Regions from separate parts of the Enterobacter sp. PL_is379 genome, predicted to be linked through region 2. Evidence: predicted binding sites of a transcription regulator. Region 2 holds the regulator's gene; each other region holds the start of a gene.

Region 1 (4,902 bases), on a different contig from region 2:
TGGTAAAAAACCTTATGTTCATCGAGCCCACACCATCCTGTTACCCGATAGCAATTCTCAGACGCGGGAAACACCCTCTCAACCTGATGCGGTACGCTCTCCATGCTCTCACGGGATAAATAGCCCCAGGAGGGATTTCGCCCCTGGGCACGGGCTTCCGCATTAAAACTGGAGAGGGATTTTGGGTTATAGATAAAGCGCTTAGCAGAAATAAACCAGCCGCTGCGGTTCTTTCTAAATATCCGTGCACCCACCTCCAGCTCAATCAGCACCTGCCGTAAGGTCATGCGTTTGGCATCCAGCAGTTCGCACAACTCGCGCTCAGACGGTAGCTTCGAGCCAGCCGGTAAGTTTTGTTCACTCAGCCAGCGTTCAAAACGTTCCCTGAGCACATCCACGTAGTTTTTTTCTTTCATACCACACCATCTGGTTTAAACCAATTTGATCATAAGATATTTGAGCCGGAAGAATTCTCAAGTGTTTTTACATGGCCAACACTTTTTTTGTGGGCCATGTATCAGGAATGAAGCAAGGAAAGGTTGAGTACGGTGTAAAAGAAGGGAGCATCCCCCGTTAGCACGGGGGAGACGAACGAAAGAGAAATCTATTTACCCCATAACCGACGGGCATTGTCTTCAATTTTGTTACTGAGCCGCCGTTTTTGCATGGTGCGCGTCCAGCTGGTCGACAACCCCGCCGCCGACAGCAGGCGGTGATACTGTTCGTCATCAAACGGCATATGCCAGGCAATGGCGCAGGCGTCATAAACAGACACATCGCTCAGGCGTGATGCCAGCTCAAGCGGTGCGTCCGCTGAAACCTGCCCAGCCAGCACCACACGGTACAGCCAGCCGGTTTTACCCGCGTTTTGCATCTGAGCCGACATGTCATGAATGCCGAAATGGTAGTTGAGCTTGAAGCACGGCGAGCGCGGCTGCGTCACCTGAATCAGGGCATCGCCCCAGCGGTAAATATCACCGATAAAGACGTTTTGCTCGGTCAGCCCTTCGGTCGAGAGGTTCTCACCGAACGCGGGCGCGACAAACAGATCCGCCTGTTCGGGGAATTCGGCTTTCCAGTGCTGATAGTGCTCGCGCGGGTAGTGGCACAGCGCGCGCTCGGGCCCGCCGTGGATTTTCTTTTCGGCCTGCTCGTCACCCGCCAGCCCGAGGTCGGTAAGCGTCAGCTCACCGTCGACCTGAATTTTAGCGATGGCGCTCGGGCGACTGCCGTCGTACTCCCTTACCTTGCCTGTAAACACGTTCACCGGGTAATGCATTGCTGCCTCCATTACGCAGATACAAAAAAAGCGAGTCATAAGACTCGCTTCTCACAGGCGTCAACGCAACCTTATTTTTTAGCGGCGAAACGTGCTGCAGCTTCGTCCCAGTTCACCACGTCCCAGAAGGCTTTGATGTAGTCCGGGCGACGGTTCTGGAATTTCAGGTAGTAAGCGTGTTCCCACACGTCCAGACCCAGGATTGGGAAGCCGGATGCGCCAGAGATCGCTTCACCCATCAGCGGGGAGTCCTGGTTCGCAGTAGAAACCACCGCCAGTTTGTCACCTTTCAGAACCAGCCACGCCCAGCCAGAGCCGAAACGAGTAGCAGCGGCTTTTTCGAATTCCGCTTTGAAGTTGTCCACAGAACCGAAGTCGCGCTCGATAGCCGCTTTCAGGTCGCCCTGCAGGGTAGTACCGGTTTTCAGGCCTTTCCAGAACAGGCTGTGGTTAGCGTGGCCGCCAGCGTTGTTACGCAGAACGGTTTTCTTGTCCGCTGGCAGCTGGTCCAGCTTGGTGATCAGCTCTTCAACAGGCAGGTTAGCGAACTCTGGCAGGCTTTCCAGCGCGGCGTTCGCGTTGTTCACATAGGTCTGGTGGTGTTTAGTGTGATGGATTTCCATCGTCTGCTTGTCGAAATGCGGTTCCAGTGCGTCGTAGGCATACGGCAGGGATGGCAGTGTATAACTCATAATCCTCTCCATTATTGTCGGGCGGCACAGCTGTTAATGCCGCGTAAGCAGTTGGTTCATTATAGTTAATTAAATGATATTGAAAATGATTATCAATGCCGTAGTTTTTATAAGGTTATTCACATTCTGACAAAAGCTAAAATGGGTAATTCACTCAGGAGGTTAACGGAAGATGCTGCCGCGAAGACGACAGCATTGTCGGGTTAGTTTTGTTCCGCCACCAGCAGCGCGTAAGTGTCTGGATCCAGGGCTTTAAAGATGTGCGGCTGGTCGGCGGGATAACAAATGTAATCCCCTGCGCCGAGCTCTTCCGCCGCGTCAAGCAGGCCAACCAGCGCCCGTCCCTGCGTGACAATGATATGCTCAACCGAGCCTGGCGGATGCGGCTGGGAAATACGGTCAGCACCCGGCTGGGTCATCAGAAGATAAACATCGCGGCGCGCGCCGGGGGGGCATGCGGCCAGTAAAATAGCCTCGTAATTAGCCTGTCCGGCGACCACTTTCGTCCCTTCGCCGCGGCGGATCACCTGTGTGGTCGGCAACTGCGGCTCAAGCAGGCGGGCGAAAGGAATATCCAGCGCCACGCAAAGCGACCACAGCGTTTCCAGGCTAGGGTTACCGTTGCCGGACTCCAGCTGGGAAAGGGTGGATTTTGCGATCCCGGCACGGCGGGCAATTTCCGCCAGTGAAAGCCCGGTTCGCAGGCGTTCTCGCACCAGACTTTTGGCGATCAGGCTGATCGGCTGCGTCATATAACGGCCTCTTGTTCTATAAAACGAACGAATCGTTCGTCTTGAAAATCAGTTTCGTTGCGTTCATTATAATGGATACACGTTCGATATGGCTAAAATTGTATGAAGCATCATCTCTCTTGCCTGAAAGGCGACACCATAAAAGCAATTATCCTGGTCTGCCTCGCGGTGGGCGTGGTCGGGATGTCCTACGGCTCCCTGGCGATGGCCTACGGTTTCCCGGTCTGGGTACCGTTTGTACTCTCCATCACCGTACTCGCGGGCGCGTCAGAGTTTATGTTTATCGGCATTGTGGCAAGCGGCGGTAACCCACTGGCAGCCGCAGCCGCGGGGTTGCTGGTCAACGCGCGGCACGTGCCGTTTGGCGTGACGGTGCGTGAACTGGTAGGCAAACGCGGCCTGAGCCTGTTGGGTTGCCACATTATGAACGACGAAAGCGTGGTGTTTGGCCTGTCGCAAAAAACCGCCGAGCAGCGTAAGGCCGCCTACTGGCTGTGCGGCTTAGGCGTCGCCATCGTCTGGCCGCTCGGCGCGCTGCTGGGCGCAATGGTTGGCAAACTGTTACCTGACCCGGAAACCATCGGCCTGGACGCGGTATTCCCGGCCATATTACTGGCGCTGGTGGTTCCCGCATTTAAAAACCGTACCACGCTAATCCGCGCCTGCAGCGGTGCCGCGCTATCACTGGCTGCCGTGCCGTTTGCCCCGGTAGGATTACCGGTGCTGCTCTCTTTACTGGGTCTTGCTGCGAGGAAAAAATAATGGGAAATATGACGTTTTTTATTCTCGGCATCGCCATTTTGTCTGCGGGAACGTACCTGATGCGTCTTGGCGGGGCGAAACTGGGCAGCAGGCTGGCACTGTCAGAACGCTCTCAGGCGCTGCTTTCGGACGCGGCAACAGTGCTGCTTTTTTCCGTGGCGCTGGCGACGACGTTTTATGAAGGCGAACATTTCGCAGGCATGGCGCGCGTGCTGGGCGTGGCGTTTGCGGTGTTTTTGGCCTGGAGAAAGATGCCGTTAATTGTGGTGATCGTGGCGGCGGCAGTGGTAACCGCGCTGCTGCGCGTGGCGGGCATAAACTAAAAAAGCGCCCCGGGGGCGCTCTTTCGACGGTGTGACAGCTTATTTCGTCAGTTCAGCGGTCATGTGTACGCGGTTACCTGAGAACGCCTGGGTAATTTTGTAAGATGACGCGCCGGCTTCCTGAGCCTGAGCCGCGATTTTCGCTTCTGCGCCGTCAATGGTTGACGCGGTTGCGGTCACGGTCTGAGCAGCGAAAGAACCGAAAGAAGTAGCCAGAGCGATTACAGCGACAAAAGTTTTGATGCTTTTCATAATATAAACCCTTTCATTAAGTTGTTTAGGTAAGGCACCGTGCCTTGATGAGTTAAATACTAGACCTCATCATGAACAACTAAAAGCGGAAGGATTTGCTATTATTATTCAAAATTATTGATTAAGTGTTAATCGCTGTGGATGGGTATAAATGGTTGCCCTTCCCGGCTTGCAGAAGCCCACCAGCGTCAGGTTACAGCGCTCCGCTACCTCCACCGCCAGCGTGGTCGCCGCCGACACCGCGAACAAAATTTCCACACCGCACATGGCGGACTTTTGCACCATCTCGTAGCTGGCCCGGCTGGAAACGAGCGCCGCGCCCTGCTGCCAGACGTCACTTTCACGCGCCCGGCGCCCCAGCAGCTTATCCAGCGCCACATGGCGGCCAACGTCCTCATGCCCACCGGCAATCTCTCCCGACGGCAACACCCATGCCGCCGCGTGCGTACAGCCGCTCAGCTGGCCGATGGGCTGAACATCGTTCAGGTGCTCAAGCGCATGGTCGAGGTGAGCCAGATTAAAGGTCTGAGTAAACGGCAATGGCGCAACGGCTTTACCAATATCATTGAGTTGCTCAACGCCACAGACGCCGCAGCCGGTACGCCCGGCCAGCGCGCGGCGGCGCTCTTTCAGCCCCATAAAGCGGCGGCTGGAGAGTTCGATTTGCACTTCGAGACCGTTGCAGGCCTGCACCACGTCCATGCCGTAGATCTCTTGCGGATGCTCGATGATGCCTTCCGAGAGGGAAAAACCGATGGCGAACAGCTCAAGATCTTTTGGCGAAGCCATCATCACCACATGCGAGATACCGTTGTAAACGAGCGCAACGGGCACCTCTTCCG
Region 2 (4,902 bases):
CGGGCAATGGCGTTTTAACGTGCCGGTGCTCTGGGACCAGTACAACAACATCGTGGGCTGGAAAACCGTCCCCGCCTGGCCGCACCCTACCCTCTTTATTCGCGGCGGAAACTCGCCTTACGTAACCGACGCATACCGCGACACGCTGCTGGCCCAATTCCCGCAGGCTCGCGCCCACGTTATTGCCGGTGCCGGGCATTGGGTGCATGCGGAAAAACCTGACGCCGTGCTGCGCGCCATTCGCCGCTATCTTGCTGATACTGCAAATTGATTAAAAAGAAAGCGACTGGAAGGCTGCAGGCGTCCAGTCGTTGGCGTGCCGTTTTTGGTGATGTATGATGGCGCGCTTATCGCCCGGGCATTAGCAGGGCGGCGTGTTTCCCCCGAAGTCTCAGAATCATGGCCAAAGAACAAACGGACCGTACGACACTAGATCTGTTCGCGAATGAGCGTCGCCCGGGACGACCCAAGACGAATCCGCTTTCGCGCGATGAACAGCTGCGTATCAATAAACGCAACCAGCTTAAACGCGATAAAAATCGTGGGCTTAAGCGTGTCGAACTGAAGCTTAACGCCGACGCCGTCGATGCGCTGAACGAGCTGGCCGACGCGCGAAATATCAGCCGCAGTGAACTCATTGAAGAGATGTTGATCGCTCAGCTTGAAACGTTACGCGGCCAGGCATAAGTCTGAAAATCCCCTTTATCGCCCTTTTCATGTAGCACAGAGTGCAGTCCTGCGCGATAGCTGTTTCCGCAGGGTTGCCAGTTCTGCTATTATTGCCCTTATCCGTGGCCGAATTGCGCCACCATACTATTAAGTTTCAAGAGGTTATTTTACTCATGGCAATCATCGGCATTTTCTTTGGCAGTGATACCGGCAATACTGAAAATATCGCAAAAAACATTCAAAAACAGCTCGGTAAAGACGTTGCTGATGTGCATGACATCGCCAAGAGCAGCAAAGAAGATCTGGAAGGCTATGACATTTTGCTGCTGGGTATCCCAACCTGGTACTACGGTGAAGCCCAGTGCGACTGGGATGATTTCTTCCCGACGCTGGAAGAAGTCGACTTCAACGGTAAGCTGGTCGCCCTGTTTGGCTGTGGCGATCAGGAAGACTACGCCGAATACTTCTGTGACGCGCTGGGCACCATCCGCGACATCATTGAGCCGAATGGCGCGGTTATTGTAGGCCACTGGCCGACCGCCGGTTACCACTTCGAAGCGTCTAAAGGCCTGGCCGATGACGATCACTTCGTGGGTCTGGCCATCGACGAAGACCGTCAGCCAGAACTGACCGCCGAGCGTGTTGAGAAGTGGGTGAAGCAGATCCGTGAAGAACTGCACCTGGACGATATTCTGAACGCCTGATTATTTCGCGGCGCAACTGCGGTTGCGCCCATGCCCCAGGTCAAACCGATTAAATTAATCGCTACAATCTTTTAACTTTTTCGCCCAGACCTGTACAATGTCTCCCTGATAAAATGTGGTTTTCCATTGAGCAAGTTTGTTGGTGATACCCCATTTTTATAAGCATATTTTGCCTGAGACTTGCAGTTTTCATTTAGCCATGGCAGTTCTATAATGAGACGCATTATCCCAGGTGCATTTTCTGTCACTTCCTACAGAAGTGAATCGTTTAGCAACAGGACAGATTCCGCATGACTGACAACAATACCGCATTAAAGAAGGCTGGCCTGAAAGTTACGCTTCCTCGGTTAAAAATCCTTGAAGTGCTTCAGGGTCCAGACAATCACCATGTCAGTGCGGAAGACCTTTATAAACGTCTTATCGACATGGGTGAAGAGATTGGGCTGGCTACCGTCTATCGCGTGCTGAACCAGTTTGATGACGCGGGCATTGTTACCCGTCATAATTTCGAAGGCGGTAAATCTGTTTTCGAACTGACCCAGCAGCAGCACCACGATCACCTGATCTGCCTCGATTGCGGCAAGGTCATTGAATTCAGCGATGATTCCATCGAATCACGCCAGCGTGAAATCGCCGCGCGTCATGGCATCCGCCTGACCAACCACAGCCTGTACCTTTACGGTCATTGTGCTGAAGGCGATTGCCGCGAAGACGACCACGCGCACGACGCGAAATAAACAAGTGTTCATACTCTGAGCCAGCCGTAAGGTTGGCTTTTTTTTGCCTAAAAAAATGCCCGGTGGCGCAGCGCCACCGGGCATGATAACAGCGAGTTACTTACTGTTATTGCTTCGAATTTCTTTCCAAATCTGGTCGCAACGCTTCGCCACTTCCTGATCGTTACCGGTTTTACGCGCCTGGATACAGGCCTGGTAATCCATTACGCGGACATTTTCCTGCGTCGCGAACTGCTCATGCGCTTTCTCTTTCTTCAGCACGTTTAGCACGCTCTGACAGGCTTCAATTTTCTCCGGCGAACCTTCCGCAGTATTAATGCAGGCGCTATACGCCTCCTTCAGACGGGAGTCCTCTTTTGGTGCCTGAGTCTGAGCACACGCCACCAGCCCTGATGCCAGCAACGCGACGACTACGATTTTTTTCATCATATACAGTCTCCATACCGGCGGGACTCAGCCCGCCAGTGCGTTTATCAGAAGATGGTGAATGGGGCGATAACCATGAATTTCACGTCACGTTCATCCTGGAAGATGTTGCCGTAACCGCCCGCATAGCTCGGGATATCGGAGTGGTTGTCATACTGGGTGAAGTGCAGTTTGAACATCGTGCCTTTCGCGCGGCCATCCTGCAGGGTATAGATTGCATCCAGACTGTAGGAAGACTCTTTCAGACGATAGTTGGGATCGTAGTAAGCATCCGGTGTTGCCATGTCGGCAGGTTTTGCGTCCCAGGCGTAAGCGTAAGAAGCGCCCACCGCCCAGCCAGGCAGGTTCCAGTTTTTCAGATCGTACATTGCACCGAAGAAGACCGCTTTCTCGCCGTCGGCGTTGAAGTCTGAGCGGTTATCCCACCAGATATCAAGACGGCCGTTGGAGGAGGCGTAGGTCGGAGTCATACGCTGCAGGAAGTAGCCCTGCTGCCCTTCCGCCTTCACCCATGTGCCTTCCAGACGCAAATCAACCTGGCCAACCTTGTAGCCGAAGGTGAGTGCCTGCAGCCACGCGGTGCCGTCATAAATGTCATTGACCCCACCGTTACTGACTTTATCGCGCGTACCGTAGAACTGGTAGCTGGTACTCAGCGGGCTACCCGCGACATCAAACTTATAGCTGGCCTTGGCAAAGTACTGATCGATATAGCCTTGTGCCTGACCAAATGCCGCTTCAAGCACCAGATCGTTTTTGAAGTCGTATTTCGCGCCCAGCGAGTGAAGGTAATCGACTTTGGTTTTTTTATCGTTCTGGTAGAACTTGTCCATCTCGATGTGCCAAGGCGCTTTGTACTCGTTGGTCCACATATAGGAGAAGCTCAACGCACCCGCATCACCGTAGTCAAAGTTAGCCCCCGCTTCCGCACCCTGATAGGTACCCGGCATAAAGCTCCAGTGTGGCGCTAACAGAGTCTGGCCAGTTGGCTGAATATAACCGCCGCGCGCCCATACCGGACCGTATTTAAATTTCGCCGCGGCTTTGTAAAGGCTTATACCGCTCTTATCCCCGGACCAGTCTTCATCATAGGCTTTGTTGCTGGAGGAGAAGGCGATTTCGTTCGGGTGGCCGCTGTCGCCGTTTTCCGCCATTTCAATCGCGGTGAACGCAGCAATATCCAGACCGAACATATCCGCGGCATAGCCTGACTGGAAGTCCAGGTTGGCGTTCCAGGTGGAGTGAGAAAGGTTGGTTTTGTATTTATCTTCAGTGACGTCTTTACGGTCACGCTCACGCTGCCAGTAATAAATACCGCCCGTGAGGGTAGAATCTTCGATGAAACCCGCTGCTTTTGCCTCTGGCGCAATCACCAGGCCCGACATTGCTGTCACACCGGCAATAGCCAGCGCCAGCGCACTACGTTTGCCACTGAACGTACGCATAGATTATTCCTCTTTGACGAATTAAAACGCCTGAAACGGCGTAAATAAAAAAGACCAAATGGTCAGGGGTAGTTTTAAATACCCTCGAATTAACTACCGTCTTTAGGTTATTTTTCGCGACGCGAATTATCAATGCTTTTTAGCGGACAAAAGTCAGGATTATGACGAAGTGCACATAATTGGTAGTGCTTTGTAACATTTACGGGAAGGCGAGGAATGACGGGGAATTATCAGGTATTTCAGTGGGTAGACGTGGAATCTCTTTCCTTTTATGTAACATTTTTGATTTTCGCAATGGCACAAACTTTTTTTAAAAAAATAAGTAGCACCTCATTGACCTGATATTTTCATGACGCCTCTTTAAGCCCTGGCTTAATACTCTGATCGTTAAATAAAAAAACGCCGCACAGTGCGGCGTTTGTCTCTCATTGACCAGAGCAGCAATATTATTCGCCGATCTTCGTCCAGGTATCACGCAGACCTACAGTACGGTTAAATACTGGTTTTTCCGCGGTGCTGTAACGGCTGTCCAGGCAGAAGTAACCTTCACGTTCGAACTGGAACGCTTTGCCCGCTTCAGCGGCTTTCAGAGAAGGCTCCGCATAACCCTGCTTGATCACCAGCGATTCCGGGTTGATGGTCGCCAGGAAGTCTTCCGCCGCACCCGGGTTAGGCACGCTGAACAGACGATCGTACAGACGAATTTCTACCGGCAGCGCGTGGGATGCGCTCACCCAGTGGATAACGCCCTTCACTTTACGGCCGTCAGCAGGATCTTTGCTCAGCGTTTCAGCGTCATAAGAACAGAAGATGGTGGTGATATTCCCTTCCGCATCTTTTTCAACGCGCTCGGCTTTGATGACGTAAGCATTACGCAGACGCACTTCTTTACCCAGCACCAGACGCTTGTACTGCTTGTTG
Region 3 (4,902 bases), on a different contig from region 2:
CGACCAGTTCAACAGCCTGCAGGAGAAGCTGATCGAGCGCTTCGCCGAGCTGCGCGAGCAGTTTGGCTTCAACCTGCTGCATCTTGCCTGCTGCCGCGACACGGAAGAAGACCGTGGCACGGTTCAGTATCTGCAGGACTGCGCTGCCGAAGCGGAGGTGGCGACCGAGTTCCTCTATATCGAGGATATCGGCCTGGGTGAAAAAGGTCAGTTTACGGATACGCAGGATCAGGTGATCAGCAACCTGTTCAAGCTCTACCCGTGGGAGTATATGCTGCGCGAGATGTTCTCCACCAAGCTGGAAGACGCGGGCGTGCGCTGGCTGGAACCGGCCTGGAAGAGCATTATCTCTAACAAAGCCCTGCTGCCGATGCTCTGGGAGATGTTCCCGAATCACCCTAACCTGCTGCCAGCATATTTTGCGGAAGATGATTACCCGCAAATGGAGAAATACGTCGTTAAGCCGATCTTCTCCCGCGAAGGTGCGAACGTGTCGATTATCGAAAACGGTAAGACGCTGGAAGCGGTTGAAGGGCCGTACGGCGAAGAAGGGATGATCGTCCAGGAATTCTATCCACTGCCGAAGTTTGGCGACAGCTATACGCTGATTGGCAGCTGGCTCGTCAACGATCAACCGGCCGGGATTGGCATTCGCGAAGATCGCGCGCTGATCACGCAGGATCTGTCGCGGTTCTATCCGCATATTTTTGTGGAGTAAGACTGCGGCCTGATGCCCTCACCCCAGCCCTCTCCCACAGGGAGAGGGTGCACACACTAAAAACGGCAACCTGAAGTTGCCGTTTTGCTTTTATTACCCCACCAGCACCGACAGCATACTCAGGCTTCCCATCTCAATCCCGTCGACCGGGATCGTAACCGGCTCCTGACCATCCCACGCGCCAAGCACGTACAGCAGCGGCAGGAAGTGTTCCGGCGTCGGGTTAGAGAGCGAACCGCCCTCATGATCCAGATAGTTCACCAGCGGATGCTCCTCAGCCGGACCCTGCCACGTCAGGTTCGCTTTAACGTAGTCGTTAAAAGCGGTCGCCCATGGATATGGCGTGTTTTCACCGTGCCAGCGCGCCGTACGCAGGTTGTGCACCACGTTTCCGCTTGCCACCAGCATGATGCCTTCATCACGAAGCGTTGCCAGCTTGCGGCCCATCTCCAGATGCCAGGCGGCCGGTTTGGTGCTGTCGATGCTCAGCTGCACCATCGGGATATCCGCATCAGGATACATTTTAATCAGCACGCCCCAGGAGCCATGGTCAAAACCCCAGGCTTCTTTATCCAGCGTTACAGGAACAGGCGCCAGCAGATCCACCAGCCTTTGTGCCAGCTCAGGCGAGCCGGGGGCTGGATAGTGCGTGTCATACAGCGCCTGCGGGAAGCCGCCAAAATCATGAATGGTCTTTGGCGCTTCCATGGCGGTCACGCCCGTGCCGCGGGTGAACCAGTGCGCGGATACCACCACAATCGCTTTTGGACGCGGCAACGTCTCGCCCAGGCTACGCCATGCGCGGGTATAGACGTTGTCTTCCAGAACGTTCATTGGGCTGCCGTGGCCTAAAAACAGGGCTGGCATACGGGAAGAAGTCATGATGATATCCTTACAGAAGGTGTCAATTTAATGGTGCTACATTACGCGCAATCCGGCAAAGATGAACGCAGATAAGCGTGAAGATCATCATCAGGAAATTTGAATGTAAGGAATGTGTAAAGCCGGGGTTCGCCCCTCGCTTTGCCAGAAATGAATCATTTATATTAATGAGAATCATTATCACAAGGAGTTATGCATGTCAGTCCCCTTGATCCTGACCATACTCGCGGGTGCTGCGACCTTTATCGGTGCGATCCTCGGCGTACTTGGTCAAAAGCCCTCTAACCGCGTGCTGGCCTTCTCGCTGGGCTTTGCTGCCGGGATCATGCTGCTCATCTCCCTGATGGAGATGCTGCCTGCCGCGCTGGGCACAGAAGGCATGTCTCCGCTGCTGGGCTACGGCATGTTTGTCTTTGGCCTGCTGGGATACTTTGCCCTCGACCGGATGCTGCCGCACGCGCATCCGCAGGATTTAATGCAGAAAAACGTAACGCCCATGCCGCGGAATATTAAGCGAACGGCGGTTCTGCTGACGCTGGGCATCAGCCTGCATAATTTCCCGGAAGGGGTCGCCACCTACGTGACGGCCAGCAGCAATCTGGAAATGGGCTTTGGCATCGCACTGGCGGTGGCCTTACACAATATTCCTGAAGGACTGGCCGTCGCCGGACCGGTCTATGCCGCCACGGGCTCGAAACGCACCGCGGTGTTCTGGGCAGGTATTTCCGGGATGGCCGAAATCCTTGGCGGCGTGCTGGCCTGGCTGATCCTTGGTAGCCTGGTCTCTCCGGTAGTGATGGCGGCGATTATGGCAGCGGTAGCCGGGATCATGGTTGCACTTTCGGTGGATGAACTGATGCCGCTGGCGAAGGAGATAGATCCTAACAACAACCCCAGCTATGGCGTGCTGTGCGGAATGTCGGTGATGGGATTAAGCCTGGTTCTGCTGCAGACCGCAGGAATCGGGTAAAAAAACGCCGGGATATCCCGGCGTTTTTATTATCAGCTGGCTTTGCGCTCGTGCGCCTGGCGATACTCCACCAGATCTTCAATCGTTACCACCGGCATGTTGTGCAGACGCGCAAAGGTGATGCACTCCGGCGCGCGCGCCATAGTGCCGTCATCGTTGGTCAGTTCACACAGCACACCCGCAGGTTTGAAGCCCGCCAGCGTCACCAGGTCGATGGTCGCTTCGGTGTGACCGCCGCGGGTCAGGACGCCGCCCGCCTGCGCGCGCAGTGGGAAGACGTGGCCTGGACGATGCAGATCGGATGGCTTCGCACCGTCAGCAATCGCGGCACGTACGGTGGTCAGACGGTCAGCCGCAGACACACCGGTGGTCACGCCATGCGCCGCTTCAATAGTCACGGTAAAACCGGTACCAAAGGCGCTGGTGTTGTTTTCGACCATCATCGGCAGCTCGAGCTGCTTACGACGATCTTCGGTAATACACAGGCATACGATGCCGCTGCCGTGACGGATGGTCAGCGCCATCTGTTCAACGGTCATGTTTTCGGCGGCGAAAATCATGTCGCCTTCGTTTTCACGGTTTTCATCGTCAAGCACCATCACACCGCGGCCTTCGCGCAGTGCATCCAGTGCATGTTCAACACGTTGAGTTGAAGTGCCAAAAGAGGAAAGTAGCGTCTGATTCATGGTAAAAAAACCTCATTAACATTATGGTTACCAGAATCAGGGCAGTCTTAGGAGCGCCGTATAAGCGGCAAAAAGATAACGTGAGCGGGCCCATGCCCGACTGGATCGTTACTCTCTCCCATCCGGACTCTAACCGTCGGCCCCGGAATTACACCGGATCTGCTGACCTTTGAGTTTTCACCCAAAGCGCTCGCGGGCTTTCAGCGTCACGCTGATTTACCGCCGGTGGGGAATTTCGCCCCGCCCTGAGAATAAGCGAGATAACTATAACGCTATTGATTATCCTGGGCAATGCATAAGCATCAAACAATTTTGTTTACCCCGGGCATGACGCGCTACAATGGACACTAACACCTTTCCATCAAGGGAAACGACAATGATTGACCCGAAGAAAATTGAGCAGATCGCGCGTCAGGTTCATGAATCCATGCCAAAAGGCATTCGTGAATTTGGTGATGACGTTGAGAAGAAAATCCGCCAGACGCTGCAGGCGCAGTTGGTTCGCCTTGATTTAGTCAGCCGCGAAGAGTTTGACGTGCAGACCCAGGTTCTGCTGCGCACCCGCGAGAAGCTGGCGCTGCTGGAACAGCGTCTGACCGAGCTGGAAAACCGCAATGCGCCGGAAGAAGTGAAGCCAGCACCGGCCATTCCACCGGTGGATGACCAGGAGTAAGTGCGGCCTGATGCCCTCACCCCAGCCCTCTCCCACAGGGAGAGGGTGAAAAAATAAACGGGCCAGCTGGCCCGTTTATTTTACTGACTGTCTTTCTGGATCTTCCTGATGATGTTGGTGGTGGAACACCCGTCCTCAAAGTTGAGCACCATCACCTCGCCGCCGTTGGCCCAGACCTCTTCGCTGCCCGCGATTTGCTCCGGCTTGTAATCCCCGCCTTTTACCAGCAGATCCGGCAGAATACCGGCAATCAGGCGCTGCGGTGTGTCTTCTTCAAACGACACCACCCAGTCCACGGCTTCCAGCGCGCCGAGCACGATCATCCGCTGCTCAAGCGGGTTCACCGGACGCGTTTCACCCTTCAGGCGTTTCGTCGACGCATCGCTGTTGACCGCCACAATCAGGCGATCGCCCAGCTTGCGCGCATTCGCCAGATAGGAGACGTGGCCCGCGTGCAGGATGTCAAACACGCCGTTGGTCATCACCACTTTCTCACCGCGCTTGCGCGCGGCGGCAACGGCCACTTTAAGCTCGTCTTCGGTCATGACGCCAAAACCGGTGTCCGCACGGCCGCGCACCGCGTTTTCCAGCTCGATTGGGGAAACGGTTGAGGTACCGAGCTTACCAACGACCACACCCGCCGCGGCGTTAGCGAAGTAGCACGCCTCTTCCAGGGAGTTTCCTGCGGCCAGCGTCGCCGCCAGCACGCCGATCACCGTATCACCGGCACCGGTCACATCGTACACTTCCTGCGCCTGGGTTGGCATATGCAGCGGCGCCTTGCCCGGCTGCAACAGCGTCATCCCCTGCTCGGAGCGGGTCACCAGCAGCGCGGACAGCTCAAAGTCAGCAATGATCTTCATGCCGCGCTCAACCAGCTCTTCCTCGGTTTTGCACTTGCCCGCCACCGCCTCAAACTCGGAGAGGTTTGGCGTCAGCAGCGTCGCGCCGCGATAGCGCTCAAAGTCGGTGC
Region 4 (4,902 bases), on a different contig from region 2:
GTACTACGTGGTAACCAGTGCAAACAAAGACACGAAGAACGTACGCGCAACGGCGGACGTCTACAAGTAATACGATAAAGCCGGGCAGCGATGCCTGGCTTTACTAGCGCAGTGCCCACCACTCCCTGAGGCAGGCCTTTCCTTCCGGACAGCTTTTACAACTGCCGGAGAGACAGCCGTCCGCGTCTTCCTGAATCCGCACGGCTTTCCCCATGGCTTCCAGTCTTTCCAGCATGGCATCGATCATCGGCTGCGGCGTATGCAGGCTGAGGCTCAACTGTTTCGCCTCCATCCGCCCCTGTAGCGCCAGCAGGTCACGAACCTGAATCAACGATGCCATGTGGTGTACTCCTTAGTGGCAGTCGCCCGCCGGGCTGCTGCAGCAGGTCGCGGCGGTTTTACGGTTTGCCAGCAGGTCGATATCGACGCGGCTGCGTGCCCGCCGCAGCAGACCGAGCACTACCACGTTAAACAGCACAACCGCGAGAATGCAGACCAGGCTGTAGCGCGGATGCTGGCTGAAGTTAACGGTTTGATAAAACAGCGTCGCCAGCGAGTAGGCAATGTTTAACCCCCACAGGATGGAGAAACCCATCCAGCCGCGGCTGGACTCGCGGGCAATCGCCCCCATCACCGAGATGCACGGAATATAGAGCAGAACGAAGATAAGGTAGCTGTAGGCCGCGGACGCGCTGCCAAATTTCTCGCCCATCACGCCCATGGCACCCGTCGCCATTTCGCCGTCGCCTTTGCTCGCTTCAATCGGGTTCGCCAGCACGCTCAGGCTGAAGGTGTCCTTCAGGCTCTGCCAGGTTTCCTCTACGGCACCCAGCAGCTCATGACCGAGATGAAACTCTGCTGGATTAAATTCCTGTTCCTGAATGTTCTCAGCGGTGTAAAGCGTGTTCAGGGTACCGACAACCACCTCTTTTGCCATCGCGCCGGTGAACAGCCCGACGGTTGCCTGCCAGTTATCCTCATGCACGCCAATCGGTTTGAAGACCGGCGTGATGACGCGGCTGACGGAAGCGAGGGCAGAGTCGTTGATGTTATCTGCCGCCTGCCCGCTGAGGGTGAAGCTGTTCAGCGCGCTCAGGAAAATGCTGACAATGACAATTACCTTACCGGCGCGCAGCACAAAGCCTTTCAGGCGCTGCCAGGTCTGGATCGCCAGGCTTTTCAGATGCGGCACGTGGTACACCGGCAGCTCCATCACAAACGGTGACGCTTCACCGCGCATGATGGTGTGCTTCAGCATCAGACCGGTGAGGATCGCCATCACGATGCCCAGCACATACAGCGAGAAGACCGCCAGCGCGCCCTGCTGGCCAAAGAAGGCTGCCGCAAAGACCGCAAAGATCGCCAGCCGGGCACCGCAGGACATAAACGGCGCCATCATGATGGTCATCAGACGTTCACGCGGCGCATCCAGGGTGCGTGCGCCCATCACCGACGGCACGTTACAGCCGAAGCCGACAATCAGCGGGACGAAGGATTTACCCGGCAGGCCCAGCGCCTGCATCAGACGATCCATCACGAACGCGGCGCGCGCCATGTAGCCGGAATCTTCCAGGAACGAGAGGAACAGATACATCATGCCGATCTGCGGCACCAGCGGCAGAACGGTGTTGATACCGCCGCCGATCCCCTGCGCGAGGAAGATGGTGAGCCATTCCGGGAAGTGCAGGGTGTAACCCACCCACTGGATCCCGTGGACGAAGACCGCGACGGAACCGGCGTCAAAAATCGGCTGCAGCGCGCCACCGATGTTAATGGCGAGCAGGAACATCACGTACATCACCAGCAGGAAGATCGGCAAACCTAGGAAGCGGTTAAGCACAACCTTATCCACCGCCGCCGTAAAGCGGCTAGGTTCCGCCGTCAGCGCGTTACTGACAACGTCGCAAATCGAGGCGATGGCCTGGTAACGGGCGTCGGCAATGTGCAGCGCCGGGTCGTCCAGCTCGTCGCTAAGCCGGGCCACCGTCACGTCCAGCTTATCGGCCGCATGCCCGGCGTAAGCGCGGCTGTAGATATCCCCTTCCAGCATCTGCAGTCCAAGCCACAGGCGCTGTTTCGCAGGCATGCTGTTGTCCATCTCCTGCGCCAGCAAATTGGCTTCGCGCAGGAGAGGCTGCGCGTAATGCACCAGCTCAATGTCACGATTTCCTGCGTGACGGTCAATGGCCAGCTTCAGCGCATCAATACCGCGAGCGCGCGTCGAGACCAGCGGAACGACCGGGCACCCCAGGCGCGCGGAGAGGGCATCGACGTCGATGCGCAGCTTTTGTTTCTCCGCAATGTCGAGCATGTTGAGCGCCACGATGCAGGGGATCCCCAGCTCCAGCAGCTGCAGCGTCAGATAAAGGTTACGCTCGAGATTGGAGGCATCGACCACGTTGATCAGCAGGTCCGCGTCGCCGCCAAGAATATAGTGGCAGGCAATCTGCTCATCGAGCGAGGTTTGCGACGAAATGGTGGTTAAGGAGTAGGTGCCGGGAAGGTCGACCAGCGTTACCTGATTGTCCGTTGTCGTGAACTGGCCCTCTTTACGCTCAACCGTCACGCCCGCCCAGTTGCCCACGCGCTGGCGGGCTCCAGTCAGCTGGTTAAAAAGCGTAGTCTTGCCGGAATTAGGATTGCCAATTAAGCCAATAGTTAACTTTTTCATTTTTTAGACTCACTGAAACCGCTGGCTTGTTATCGGGATAAGGCTTCGACTTCTATTAACGCGAGGTCTTTCTTACGCAGCACCAGATTCACGCGGCGGGTTTCGATATGAACCGGGTCACCTAGCGGCGCCACGCGTACGACCTGAAAGGACGAGCCGGGCAGCATGCCCAGCGACAGCAGCTTTTGCCGATAGGCCGGGCTAATTTCGCGGGTAAAACCGGTAATCTTCCATGCACTGTCTGGAGTGAATTGCATAACGCCTGATTCCACGAAAGGTTAAATTATCTACTATGGGATGATAATGAGAATAGTTTTTATCAGCAATATTAAAACTGTGACGGAATGTTGTTTGCGATATTAATTTACGGCCTTTTTGACCTTGCTCAATATTTGCTGAAATGCCTGGAAAACGAAAAGGAGAGGATTTGTTAACGGGGTGATAATTGGTGGTTTAAATATGGATGTGCAATCGGTTTCATATATTACGGCACGATATTATTATTCCCTCTCCCCTGTGGGGAGAGGGTTAGGGTGAGGGTTTAGCGTTTCTTACCCATCGCTGCCGCCAGCGCATCCATCATCGCGCTGTTGCCTGCAGGCTGGGCATCACGTCCGCGCGGTTTTGCCGCTTTCGCGGCCGGACGCTGCTGCTCGCGGCCACCGCCGTTTCCGCCACGGCGCGCGTTGGCGTCGCCAGGCTGTTCGTCCAGACGCATGGTCAGGGCGATACGCTTGCGCTGCAGGTCCACTTCCAGCACTTTGACCTTCACGATGTCGCCCGCTTTGACCACGGTGTGCGGGTCTTCAACGAACTTGTCGGCAAGGGAGGAGATATGGACCAGACCGTCCTGATGCACGCCGATATCCACAAACGCGCCAAAGTTGGTGACGTTGGTCACCGCGCCTTCCAGCACCATGCCGGGCAGCAGGTCGTTCATGGTTTCCACGCCGTCAGCAAAGGTCGCCGTTTTGAACTCAGGACGCGGATCGCGGCCCGGCTTTTCCAGCTCTTTGATAATGTCGGTAACGGTTGGGACACCAAATTTGTCATCGGTGAAATCAACGGCTTTCAGATTGCGCAGGGCGCTGCTGTCGCCCATGAGATCTTTCAGCGCCTGCTGGGTGGCGGCCAGAATACGCTCCACCACAGGGTACGCTTCCGGGTGAACGGTAGAGGCATCCAGCGGGTTATCGCCGTGGTTGATGCGCAGGAAGCCCGCGCACTGCTCAAAGGCTTTTGGCCCCAGACGGCTCACCTTCAGCAGCTGCTGACGGTTCTGGAACTGGCCGTTCTCGTCGCGCCAGGCGACGATGTTCTGCGCCATCATGCGGGTTAAGCCCGCCACGCGGGTCAGCAGCGGAACGGAGGCGGTGTTCAGGTCAACGCCGACGGCGTTAACGCAGTCTTCCACGACAGCATCCAGCTTGCGTGCCAGCTGAGTCTGGCTCACGTCGTGCTGATACTGGCCCACGCCGATGGATTTCGGGTCGATCTTCACCAGCTCCGCCAGCGGATCCTGCAGGCGGCGAGCGATCGAGACCGCGCCGCGCAGGGAAACGTCCAGGTCCGGGAACTCCTGTGCCGCCAGCTCGGATGCGGAATAGACGGATGCCCCCGCTTCGCTGACGATCACTTTCTGCGCCGTCACTTTCGGGAACTGCTTCTGCACGTCGAGGTAGAAACGCTCGGTCTCACGTGAGGCCGTACCGTTGCCGATGGCAACCAGCTCTACGTTGTATTTTTCGCACAGCGCCGCTACTACCACGGCCGCTTTCGCTGCCTGGCCAGTGTGCGGATAAATGGTATCGGTCGCCACCAGCTTGCCGGTGCCGTCAACCACAGCGACTTTTACACCGGTGCGCAGACCCGGATCGAGACCCATGGTGGCGCGCAGGCCAGCAGGGGCGGCCATCAGCAGGTCGTGCAGGTTACGGGCGAAGACGTTGATCGCTTCATCTTCGGCGCGCTCGCGCACGGTGCCCATCAGCTCGGTTTCGAGGTGCATCAGCACCTTGATGCGCCAGGTCCAGCTCACCACGCCTTTGCGCCAACTGTCCGCCGGGGCGTTGTTCAGGCGCAGGCCAAGATGGTCGATGATAATCTGCTCGCAGTGGCTCTCTTTCGGCGGCTCGTCAAACTGCGGGTCGGCGTTCAGGGAGAGCTGCAGCACGCCTTCGTTGCGGCCGCGGAACATCGCCAGCGCGCGGTGGGAAGGGGCGGTAGAGATC

What was found. Region 2 encodes Fur, which represses iron uptake genes when iron is present. Its sites were predicted from a motif close to ATAATAATGAGAACNACTATCAA; they were not measured.
Region 1: a site for Fur is predicted at 2,045-2,067, ahead of sodA (superoxide dismutase [Mn]). Genes of this name have one in related genera too.
Region 3: a site for Fur is predicted at 1,762-1,784, ahead of zupT (zinc transporter ZupT). Genes of this name have one in related genera too.
Region 4: a site for Fur is predicted at 2,969-2,991, ahead of feoA (ferrous iron transporter A). Genes of this name have one in related genera too.

What each region holds. Positions count from the first base shown of each region.
Region 1 covers NZ_JBVPGT010000021.1:33,391-38,292, reverse strand. Annotated here, with positions in the region: gene AC0TOY_RS03635 (UTRA domain-containing protein) at 1-416, opposite strand, end outside; gene yiiM (6-hydroxyaminopurine reductase) at 605-1,279, opposite strand; gene sodA (superoxide dismutase [Mn]) at 1,351-1,971, opposite strand; gene AC0TOY_RS03620 (helix-turn-helix domain-containing protein) at 2,175-2,723, opposite strand; gene AC0TOY_RS03615 (AzlC family ABC transporter permease) at 2,826-3,485, shown strand; gene AC0TOY_RS03610 (AzlD domain-containing protein) at 3,485-3,808, shown strand; gene AC0TOY_RS03605 (YdgH/BhsA/McbA family protein) at 3,848-4,060, opposite strand; gene fdhD (formate dehydrogenase accessory sulfurtransferase FdhD) at 4,175-4,902, opposite strand, start outside.
Region 2 covers NZ_JBVPGT010000033.1:130,420-135,321, reverse strand. Annotated here, with positions in the region: gene ybfF (esterase) at 1-271, shown strand, start outside; gene ybfE (LexA regulated protein) at 400-687, shown strand; gene fldA (flavodoxin FldA) at 843-1,373, shown strand; gene fur (ferric iron uptake transcriptional regulator) at 1,664-2,110, shown strand; gene chiQ (ChiQ/YbfN family lipoprotein) at 2,207-2,536, opposite strand; gene chiP (chitoporin ChiP) at 2,584-3,981, opposite strand; gene glnS (glutamine--tRNA ligase) at 4,428-4,902, opposite strand, start outside.
Region 3 covers NZ_JBVPGT010000031.1:34,771-39,672, reverse strand. Annotated here, with positions in the region: gene AC0TOY_RS16615 (glutathionylspermidine synthase family protein) at 1-718, shown strand, start outside; gene ygiD (4,5-DOPA-extradiol-dioxygenase) at 812-1,600, opposite strand; gene zupT (zinc transporter ZupT) at 1,797-2,570, shown strand; gene ribB (3,4-dihydroxy-2-butanone-4-phosphate synthase) at 2,603-3,256, opposite strand; FMN riboswitch at 3,363-3,513, opposite strand; gene ubiK (ubiquinone biosynthesis accessory factor UbiK) at 3,633-3,929, shown strand; gene hldE (bifunctional D-glycero-beta-D-manno-heptose-7-phosphate kinase/D-glycero-beta-D-manno-heptose 1-phosphate adenylyltransferase HldE) at 4,010-4,902, opposite strand, start outside.
Region 4 covers NZ_JBVPGT010000020.1:60,603-65,504, reverse strand. Annotated here, with positions in the region: gene AC0TOY_RS02970 (YdgH/BhsA/McbA-like domain containing protein) at 1-70, shown strand, start outside; gene feoC ([Fe-S]-dependent transcriptional repressor FeoC) at 104-340, opposite strand; gene feoB (Fe(2+) transporter permease subunit FeoB) at 353-2,671, opposite strand; gene feoA (ferrous iron transporter A) at 2,701-2,928, opposite strand; gene AC0TOY_RS02950 (Tex family protein) at 3,213-4,902, opposite strand, start outside.